DNA from 3 places in the Cobetia sp. 5-11-6-3 genome. Region 1 is predicted to be linked to each of the others. Evidence: predicted binding sites of a transcription regulator. Region 1 holds the regulator's gene; each other region holds the start of a gene.
What was found. Region 1 encodes sigma-54, which starts transcription at its own class of promoters, with help from an activator protein. Its sites were predicted from a motif close to TGGCACNNNNNTTGCTNT; they were not measured.
Positions count from the first base shown of each region.

Region 2: a site for sigma-54 is predicted at 1,624-1,641, ahead of HXS66_RS13140 (aminomethyltransferase family protein). Genes of this name have one in related genera too.
Region 3: a site for sigma-54 is predicted at 1,232-1,249, ahead of HXS66_RS14135 (putative urea ABC transporter substrate-binding protein). Genes of this name have one in related genera too.

Region 1 is NZ_BLWJ01000001.1:798,985-802,241, reverse strand. Features, by position in the region: gene HXS66_RS03360 (PTS sugar transporter subunit IIA) at 1-59, opposite strand, end outside; gene hpf (ribosome hibernation-promoting factor, HPF/YfiA family) at 69-377, opposite strand; gene HXS66_RS03350 (RNA polymerase factor sigma-54) at 977-2,425, opposite strand; gene lptB (LPS export ABC transporter ATP-binding protein) at 2,744-3,257, opposite strand, start outside.
Region 2 is NZ_BLWJ01000007.1:207,006-210,262, reverse strand. Features, by position in the region: gene HXS66_RS13140 (aminomethyltransferase family protein) at 247-1,392, opposite strand; gene glnT (type III glutamate--ammonia ligase) at 2,079-3,257, shown strand, end outside.
Region 3 is NZ_BLWJ01000008.1:235,461-238,717, reverse strand. Features, by position in the region: gene HXS66_RS14145 (hypothetical protein) at 1-137, opposite strand, end outside; gene HXS66_RS14140 (hypothetical protein) at 183-629, opposite strand; guanidine-I (ykkC/yxkD leader) riboswitch at 943-1,051, shown strand; gene HXS66_RS14135 (putative urea ABC transporter substrate-binding protein) at 1,276-2,253, shown strand; gene HXS66_RS14130 (ABC transporter permease) at 2,362-3,186, shown strand; gene HXS66_RS14125 (ABC transporter ATP-binding protein) at 3,183-3,257, shown strand, end outside.

The sequences.
Region 1 (3,257 bases):
CTCCCCCCGGGGACGCCGTAGAGCGTGCGCTCGGGGGGAAGGATCTGATCAAGTGTCATGGCAGAAGGTCAACGGGTCCCGGTGCCCTGAGAGCGAGCCTGGGACTTTTCCTTGTGTTTGACCAGCTGGCGGTCCAGCTTGTCGGCGAGCGCGTCGATGGCAGCGTACATGTTGGGGTCTTCTGCCAGGGCATGGAGGTCGGCGCCAGCGGCGTGCAGGGTGCAGGCAGCCTGTTGGCGTTCCTTCTCGATCGACAGTGTCACCTGAACATTGGTGATGTTGTCGTAATGCCGTTCGAGGCGAGCGAGCTTCTCGTTGACATAATCGCGGAGAGGATCGGTGAGTTCCACATGATGCCCGGTGATATTCACTTGCATGGACACGCTCCTTTATCCAGCGGGTTGCCTTTGAATTGTAACCCTTTTTGACTGCGAGCAAACCCTGATTGAACGCGCGGCCACTTTCTGACTCCGGCCATGGTCTCGTGGCGATCATCTGCTGGCGAGAGCGGCGGTGCCGGTGTACCGAGCGTCTACCCCGACAATGCCCAAGCTTTGAACAAAGATCAACGCTGCGCTGCATCGTGGGGCAAGGCTTGTCTTCAACCCAGCGAGGGATATCAGCAGGTTCTTCATGAGCATCGCCTCGCATCACGGACGGAATGGGGCTCGAGAAACCGGCCGTTTGTGGCCAATGTCAGCATTTACGTCGACGTTCGTGTGGCAGGAGTCGGTGGGGACACCTGGCTATCTGTCCGTGGGATGTGAGAGAAAAAGAAAGCACTCTGGAGAAAAGTGGCTGGAAAAATAGGCAATTGGGGGCGTGAAGTCACTCACGCAGTCGCAAGGACAGGCATTGCCAACCGGTATTCAGACGACCGATTGGCAGATGATGCCAGGATGGCAGGTGCAAGGGGGCGAGCTTCAGCGCTCCGACGTGTGGAGCCCGCTGGCCTGCGGGTATCCGTTGTCGAGACTCACGCCAAGCGCTTGCGCTCGCTGGAGGAGGGGATGCCCATGGCCTCGCGATACTTGGCGACCGTCCGGCGCGCTACCTCGATGCCATCACTGGCCAGCAGATCCACCAGGCGTGAGTCGGACAATGGCTTGCGCGCCGGTTCTTCCGAGATCAGCTTGCGAATGCGCGCACGGATCGCGGTGCTGGAGTGCGCGTCACCGTTGCCGCTGCCACCCACCTGGCTCGAGAAGAAGAACTTGAGTTCGAACACGCCTCTCGGGGTGTGGATATATTTCTGGGTGGTCACCCGCGAGATGGTGGATTCGTGCATCTCGACCACTTCCGCGATGTTGGCAAGGATCAGCGGTTTCATGCCTTCTTCCCCCTGCTCGAGGAAGTCGATCTGGCGCGCCATGATCTCGCGGCCCACCTTGAGCAGGGTGTCGTTGCGTGAGGACAGGCTCTTCATCAGCCAGCGGGCTTCCTGAAGATTGTCCTTGAGGAAGGTGTTGTCCGCGGACTTGTCGGCCCGCTTGATGAGGGCGGCATATTCCGGCTGGATACGCAGCTTGGGCAGCGCTTCCGGGTTGAGCTCGACCTGCCAGCCGTGACGCGTATGACGGACCAGCAGGTCCGGGATGACGTAATCACTGGCAGGCTCGCCCCAGGCGGACGCCGGGCGCGGGTCGAGCGCCCGTACCAGACGAATGACGTGATCCAGCTCATCATCATCCAGGCTCAGGCGACGCTTGAGCAGCTTGCGATCGTCATTGCCCAGTGCCTCGAGGAATTGCCGCACCAGACGGCGGGCCTGGGCCAGCAATGGCAGATCGTCCGGCAGCAGGGCCAGCTGCAGCAGCAGGCATTCGCGCAGGTCTCGAGCGAACACACCGGTGGGATCGAACTGCTGAAGGCGCAGCAGGACCTGCTCGAGTTCCGACGCCTTGAGGCCGGGCAGTCCCTGACCTCGCAGGCCATCGACCAGTTCGTCCAGGCTCATGCTCAGGTAGCCGGCCCCATCCACCGCATCGATCAGACTCTCCGCCATCTGCCGTTCACGCGCATCGAGGTCCGTCATCGCCAGCTGCCAGCGCAGATGGTCCTGCAGGCTTTCGACACTGGTGTTGCGATCGAAGTCCGGCCCGTCCTCGCTCGAGCTTCCGCTGCCGGAACTGGTCAGGCTGCCTGCGTGGTCCTGGTAGAGGTCCGACCAGTCACTGTCGAGAGGGTATTCTTCAGGAATCTCGCTGTTGGTCTCGGAGGTGGAGATCTCGCTCTTGTCCTGTGTCTCCGCGACATCCAGCGACTCGTATTCCTCGTCAAGCTCCAGCATGGGGTTTGACTCGAGCGCCTGCTGTATCTCCTGACGCAGGTCCAGCGTCGACAACTGCAGCAGCTGGATCGCTTGCTGAAGTTGCGGGGTCATGGTCAGGGAAGTGCCGAGTCGAAGCTGCAAGGTGGGTTTCATGGGGTCTGTCATTCACGGCAAAGGAACGTGCATCTACGCTATACCGTGGGTCGGGGCACTGACAAGGGGCAGTCGAGAATATTCAAGCAACTTGCATGCCATGTTGCCACCAAGGTGGTATGGACGTCATGCATTCGAGTGAGGTGTGGCAGAGCAGGAGGGTTCACGGGGAGATTACGCAAGCGCATGTCGAGGCGCTTGCGTGAGGGGGCGGGGAACGAGGCCCCGACAGTGAAGCAGGAAGTGGCGGGTGGTGGAGGGTGCTGGTGAGAGCAGAAGAGGTCGGACGGCACTCACCAGGCTGACGGCACTCTCGGGCTAGAGCTTGAACTCATGGCCCAGGTAGACATCACGCACCTGCTGGTTGGCGAGGATGGTGTCGGCGTCGCCATGCGCGATGATCTGACCATCGCCCACGATGTAGGCGGTATCGCAGATGTCGAGTGTCTCGCGCACGTTGTGGTCGGTGATCAGCACCCCGATGCCGCGGTCGCGCAGCTGGCGCACGATGCTCTTGATCTCGCCCACCGAGATGGGGTCCACGCCGGCAAACGGCTCATCGAGCAGCACGAAGTCCGGCTCGGTGGCCAGTGCGCGAGCGATCTCCACGCGGCGGCGCTCCCCGCCGGAAAGGCTCATGCCGGCACTGTCACGAATATGCGTGATGCTGAACTCGTTGAGCAGCTCCTCCAGGCGTGCCTTGCGTCCGTTGCGATCCAGGTCCTTGCGCGTCTCGAGGATCGCCATGATGTTGTCGGACACCGAGAGCTTGCGGAAGATCGAGGCTTCCTGGGGCAGATAGCCGATGCCGGCGCGAGCCCGCTGATGCATG
Region 2 (3,257 bases), on a different contig from region 1:
ATCGGCTCGCGAGCGGGGTATGGCGTGACATTACCAACTTTGCCGTCAACCCTCATCCTTGATGTCTGCCAAGGGGGCGGGAGTACCTTTCGAGAGTCCTTCTCAATCACCTGGACTGGGTGTGAGGCAAGAGGCCTCCTCGACGTCACGTCGAGGAGGCCTCTTGCGTCTTGCGTTCGCAATGCGTCCTGCCACTTCACCCGGTTGTCACTGCAGGTCTTGCAGTGCCCGACATGGTGCGTGTGCTCAGCCGCGCGCCAGTCGCTTGGCCTTTTCCGGGTCATCGAAGGGCAGGGAATGGCTGATGGCCGAGAGGCTGGTCTCTCCGTCAGTGCCGGTCTTGAGGGTCAGCGGGGTGCCATGCTCGGCATAGCCGGGTTCGAGACGTGCCAGCGCCATGGAGCGATCGCTCAGGCGCGAGTACATGCCTTGGGTGATGACACCGACACACTTGCCGTCGGCGTAGATCTTGTCACCGATCTGGGCGACGTCTTTCGAGTCCAACAGCACGCCATAGACCTTGACGCGCTCCTTGCCCTGCAGCGCGAAGTGTTCGCTGGCGCCACGGAATTCGGTCTTGCCCGGCGAGACGGTGAAGTCCAGGCCCAGCTCCCACAGGGTGTCGCCCACCGGCTGGTCGGGATACGGGTAGGTTTCGGAATTGTCCGCCGGGTAGAACAGCAGGTGGCTCTCGACCCGCAGCCAGTCAAGGGTGCCAAAGCTGCACGGCTTGATGCCCATGTCGGTGCCATCTTCGAGAATCTGTTCCCACAGAGAGGGAGCGTCCTTGGCCTTGCAGAAGATCTCGTAGCCACGCTCGCCGGTGTAGCCGGTGCGCGAGATCATCACGTGGTAGCCGAACAGCTGGGTCTGCAGATGGTGGAAGTAACGCAGCTCACGGATGCCCGGCACATGACGCTCCAGAAAATCCACCGCGACCGGCCCCTGCAGTGACATGTCATGCATGTCGTCATCGAAGGTCAGGCTGACGGCGCGCCCCAGGGCACTCTTGGCCAGCATTTCATTCGCGGTGCCCGTGCCGTGCACCACGAGGTAGGAGTTCGGCGCCAGACAATAGACGATGCAGTCGTCGACGAACTTGCCGGCCTCATTCAAGACGCTGGCGTACACCGATTTGCCTGGATACAGCTTGGACATGTCCCGCGTGGTGACGTAATCCAGCACGGCCTGGGCGTGCGGGCCATTGCAGTGGATCTTCTTGAGCCCCGAGACATCCATCAGACCGGCGCGGGTGCGGATGGTCTCGTGGTCATCGGCCGTGTCCGAGACGGCGTAATTCCAGGCGGTGCCCATGCCATTCCAGTCTTCAAGCTCCGCGCCCAGCTTGCGGTGTTGTTCGGCCAGTGCCGAGATGCGCCATGAATTCGCCATGCGTCCCTTTCTCCTGTGAGTCGTGCTGCCTAGCGTAAGTGGGTGGTGCCGTAGTCCTGCTGGTGCTGGCGAAGATGGCGCGCAAGACGCGCATTCGCCGCAGGAGGTGTTGTTGTTCTGTTGCCTCTTCAGGCGCCTATTCAGGCGCTTCACAAGGGCTTGTGCCTGCTGCTTGCCTTGCCTGATCGCATGAGTGTCGATTCTTGAAAGGAAAGAAACATTCCTCATGGTTAAGCAAGGGGCTTGCCAATTCCGTCAAAGGCCATGGACACGGCAACCCTTGAGCGGGTCAGGCGCTGATTGGCAGCACGAATTCGGGCGTGAATATCAGCGCTTTGCGTCATGCTGGTGCGAAGAGGGGGCTTTGGGCGCCGAAATGATGCCTATTTCGAGAAACGGGCAGGATTTCACTCAGGATCACCTGACGTTTCCGGTGAGGTAAAACGCCTATGGAAAATAAATTTCCATACAAAACAGGAGGTTGATGAAAAGTTAAGGGCGACAGCTGACGAAATGGCATGCTGCATGCTTTTCTTTGAGGGAAATAAAGTTGACCAGCAGGAATCACAAAAACTCGTTTCATCCGCTATCTTGGCGTGGCGTGTCACCACAAGGGGTCAGGTTTCCCGGGGTGGCAGACAGTGTCGAGGGAGATGGAACCCGGTCCGCTCTCAGAGGAAACCCAGATGTCACCCGAAAAGGCGCAACAGTTCATCAAGGATCACGATATTCGCTACTTGCTGGCGCAGTTCGTGGATATTCATGGCGCTGCCAAGACCAAGTCCGTGCCGGCCAATTGCCTGATGGATGTGGTCGAGAAGGGCGCCGGCTTTGCCGGCTTCGCCGTCAGTGGTCTCGGCATGTCGCCGGAGGGGCCGGACTTCATGGCGCGGGGTGATCTGAGCTCGCTGTGCCTGGTGCCGTGGCAGCCTGGCTATGCGCGCATGGCCTGTGATGGCTACGTCAATGGGCAACCGTTCGCCAACGACAGCCGTGTGGTACTGCTCAAGCAGCTGGAGCGCCTGAAGGAGAAGGGCTGGACACTCAATAGCGGGCTGGAGCCGGAATTCTCGCTGTTCCGCCGCGGGGAAGCGGGTGAGCTGTTGCCGGTGGATGAGAGCGATACCCTCGCCAAGCCCTGCTACGACTACAAGGGTCTGTCGCGTTCGCGTGAATTCCTCGAACGGCTGGTCGAATCGCTGCAGGCGGTGGACTTCGACGTCTATCAGATCGATCACGAGGACGCCAATGGCCAATTCGAGATCAACTACACCTACAGCGATGCGCTGACCTCGGCAGACCGCTTCACCTTCGTGCGCATGGCTGCCGGCGAGATCGCCAATGATCTGGGCATGGTGTGCTCCTTCATGCCCAAGCCGCTGGCGGACCGCCCGGGCAACGGCATGCACTTCCACCTGTCCGTGTGTGATGACACCGGCCGCAACCTGTTCGGCGATGACTCCGATTCCCAGGGCATGGGCCTGTCGCCGCTGGCGTATCACTTCCTCGGCGGTCTGCTGGCGCATGCCCCGGCGCTGTGTGCCTTTGCCGCGCCGACCGTCAATTCCTACAAGCGTCTGGTCGGCGGCGGCAGCACCAGCGGCGCGACCTGGGCGCCGGTCTTCATCGCCTACGGGGACAACAACCGCTCGGCCATGGTGCGTGTGCCCTACGGTCGCCTCGAGTTCCGCCTGCCGGACGCCGGCTGCAACCCCTATCTCGTGCACGCCGCCATCATCGCCGCGGGGCTGGATGGCGTGGCGCGCAAGCTGGATCCGGGCACGCCCCACAACATCAATCTCTACTCGCTGACCCCGAGCGAATGCGCCGAGAAGGGCATCGAGACGCTGCCGCAGAATCTCTCG
Region 3 (3,257 bases), on a different contig from region 1:
AATGCAGCGTAAAGTTCACCAATGCGACCGCAGAGATGACGTAGTTCAGTCGGTGGCACGCCCCAGTTCAGTTCTCGCTCGAACCAGGCCATCGCCTCACCCAAGGATTGGATGATTTGCATCTGTGAAAGTGCCATGATCAACTACTCATAGAAGGTTGACATATGCATAATGCATTTATATTACGGCCTTATACGCTCTTCAAAACGTACTGACTTGTTCATCACTTTCAGTTTTGCAAGAGAAATCTGATACTGCCCGTTACTAGGTAATTTCTTTTCAGCAAACTGCTGCCAGACTAACGACCCCGGGCCATTATAGATTTCTTCAAAGCTACCATCGGGTAAAATCTTGATCACAATTGCATGCTCGGGCTCACTGCGAAATGCAACCGATTTCGCTTGTGTTGCCTTGATTTCGATCTTGGTACCGCACTTGGCGATAGCGTCATACCCTTTGTTGGAAGCAGTCAAAAGTTCTAGATTATAAGCATTGGCAACTAGACACTCTCCTAGACTCCCTACCATATGGCCATCTGGCGTAAAATGCCGTCCGGGGAACATTTCTTCCAGCTCATTAACAATATTATATAAGTCGCCTACCAAGCCTTTGAGTTTACCTTTATCCACAATTTATCCATCTATTATTTAGTATAACCACATATTATCTATACGATATTATAAAAACAACCAACTGTGCATCAAAAATATCTCTGGATTTCTCTCACTGGCCACTGGATAGCACTCACTCTCGACTGACTTCACCGAGGTGCAAGAAAGGGAGAAATTCGTCAAATTGGTGCAATGCAGGATTCCGATTTACTTGCCCATCTTGCACAAAACCTTATATATCATTGATTTATATATACAATTCCTCTCCGGCACACTTCCTGCTAGACATTCAGCGAGGCACCGATAGGCATACAACAATCGAAAATCTACACCAATGGAGCGCTAGGGTTCCGGTGACTGGCTGATGGCCGTCACGACTGGTCCGAGAGCACTCGACCTCCAAGCTGGGGGTTACACGGCGGGACAAAAGCCCGGGAGACGCAACGCCTGAAAAGGTCGGCGCCTCTCACTTTTTCCGCCGGAGATAACGACAATGACCCAGCCCACTCGCCTTTCCCCGTCTACGACTTCCCCCTCGGATGCCAGCGCCCAGGTGTCATCCGCTGCTGTCTCATCTGCTTCATCTACCATTTCCAGAAACGCTTCCAGACGTGCTGCGCTGGCCGGCGCTCTGCTGCTTGGCGCATCGCTGAGCCCGCAGGCCATGGCGCAGGATTCCTTCAGCGTGTGCTGGTCGGTGTATGCCGGCTGGATGCCGTGGGAATACGCGGACACCCAGGGCATCGTCGACAAGTGGGCCAAGAAGTACGACATCAATATCGATGTGGTACAGGTCAACGATTACGTCGAGTCCATCAATCAGTACACCTCCGGCAATGTCGATGGCTGCGCCATGACCAACATGGACGCCCTCACCCTCCCCGCCGCCAGCAGTGTCGATTCCACCGCGCTGATTCTGGGCGACTACTCCGATGGCAATGATGGCGTGATGGTACGCGACGGCGATTCCATCGAGTCCTTGAAGGACCGTGAGGTCAATCTGGTGCAGTTCAGTGTCTCCCACTACCTGCTGGCACGCGCACTGGACAGCGTCGGCATGAGCGAGCGCGACCTCACCACCACCAATACCGGCGATGCCGATATCGTCGCGCTGGCCAGCAACCCGGATACTCAGGCAGTGGTCACCTGGAACCCACAGCTGGCCACCCTCAAGGACATGCCCGGCTACACCGAAGTCTTCAATTCCAGCGATATTCCCGGCGAGATTCTCGACCTGATGGTCGTCAATACCCAGACATTGAAAGACAACCCGGACTTCGGCCATGCCCTCGTCGGCGCCTGGTATGAAGTGATGGAGAAGATGAAGGCCGGTGACGAAGCCGCGCTGACCCAGATGGCCGATGCCGCAGGCACGGACCTCGCCGGCTATCAGTCCCAGCTGGCCGCGACCCACATGTACTTCACTCCGTCAGAGGCTGTCAGCGCCTTCAATGACCCGAGCCTCAAGGACACCATGCAGCACATCGCCGACTTCAGCTTCGCGCAGGGGCTGCTGGGCGAAGGCGCGCCGGATGCCGGCTTCATCGGTATCGAGACGCCTGCCGGCATCGTCGGCAATGAGGGCAACGTGATGCTGCGCTTCGACCCGAGCTACACCGCCGCACTGGCCGATAGCCAGTAACGCCACGCAGTGGATGCCGCATACCAGCCGCAGGAAAGCTGTCTCTGTGGCTGGTGAACCGACCGCCTCCCTCGACCGCACCCTCGTTCGCACCCGTGGAGCCCGCGCATGAAACGCCTGATCAATCTGACACCCTCCCGTGGTGGCCGCTGGCTGCTCGGTGGCCTGCCCTTCGCGCTGCTGGCCATCCTCTACATCGTGCAGTCCAACCAGCGACTGCTCGACAACCCCAACGACCGCCTGCTGCCGTCCTTCGCGTCCATGGGCGAGTCCTTCGCCAAGCTGGCCACCGAGGTCAACGTGCGCACCGGTGACCTGCCGCTGTGGACCGACACCTTCGCCAGCCTCGAACGCCTGCTGGCCGGCGTGCTGATCAGTGCGCTGATCGGCCTGAGCGTCGGCCTGCTCACCGGCGGCCTGCCGCTGCTGCGCGCCAAGCTGTCCCCGCTGATCACCGTGCTGTCCCTGATTCCGCCGATGGCGATCCTGCCGATCCTGTTCATCGCCTTCGGGACGGGTGAGTTGGCCAAGATCGCGCTAATCGTCATCGGCATCACGCCCTTCCTGATTCGCGACCTGCAGAATCAGGCCCTGCGCCTGCCCGATGAGCAGCTAATCAAGGCCCAGACCCTGGGCGCCAGCTCCTGGCAGGTGCTGACCCGCGTGCTGCTGCCCCAGCTGACCCCGCGCCTTCTGAGCGCCACGCGTCTGGCACTCGGCAGCGCCTGGCTGTTCCTGATCGCCGCGGAAGCCATCGCCGCCCAGGACGGCCTTGGCTATCGCATCTTCCTGGTGCGCCGCTATCTGGCGATGGACGTCATCCTGCCCTACGTGGCCTGGATCACGCTGCTGGCCTTCCTGCTCGACCGTCTGCTGGTGCTCGTCTCGACCCGCGCCTTCCCCTGGTACCACGCTGAGGAGAGCCAATCATGAGCCTGATCCACGCCAAGGGTCTCGAGAAGCACTACGGCCAGCAGGTCGTGCTGGAACGCATGAACCTGACC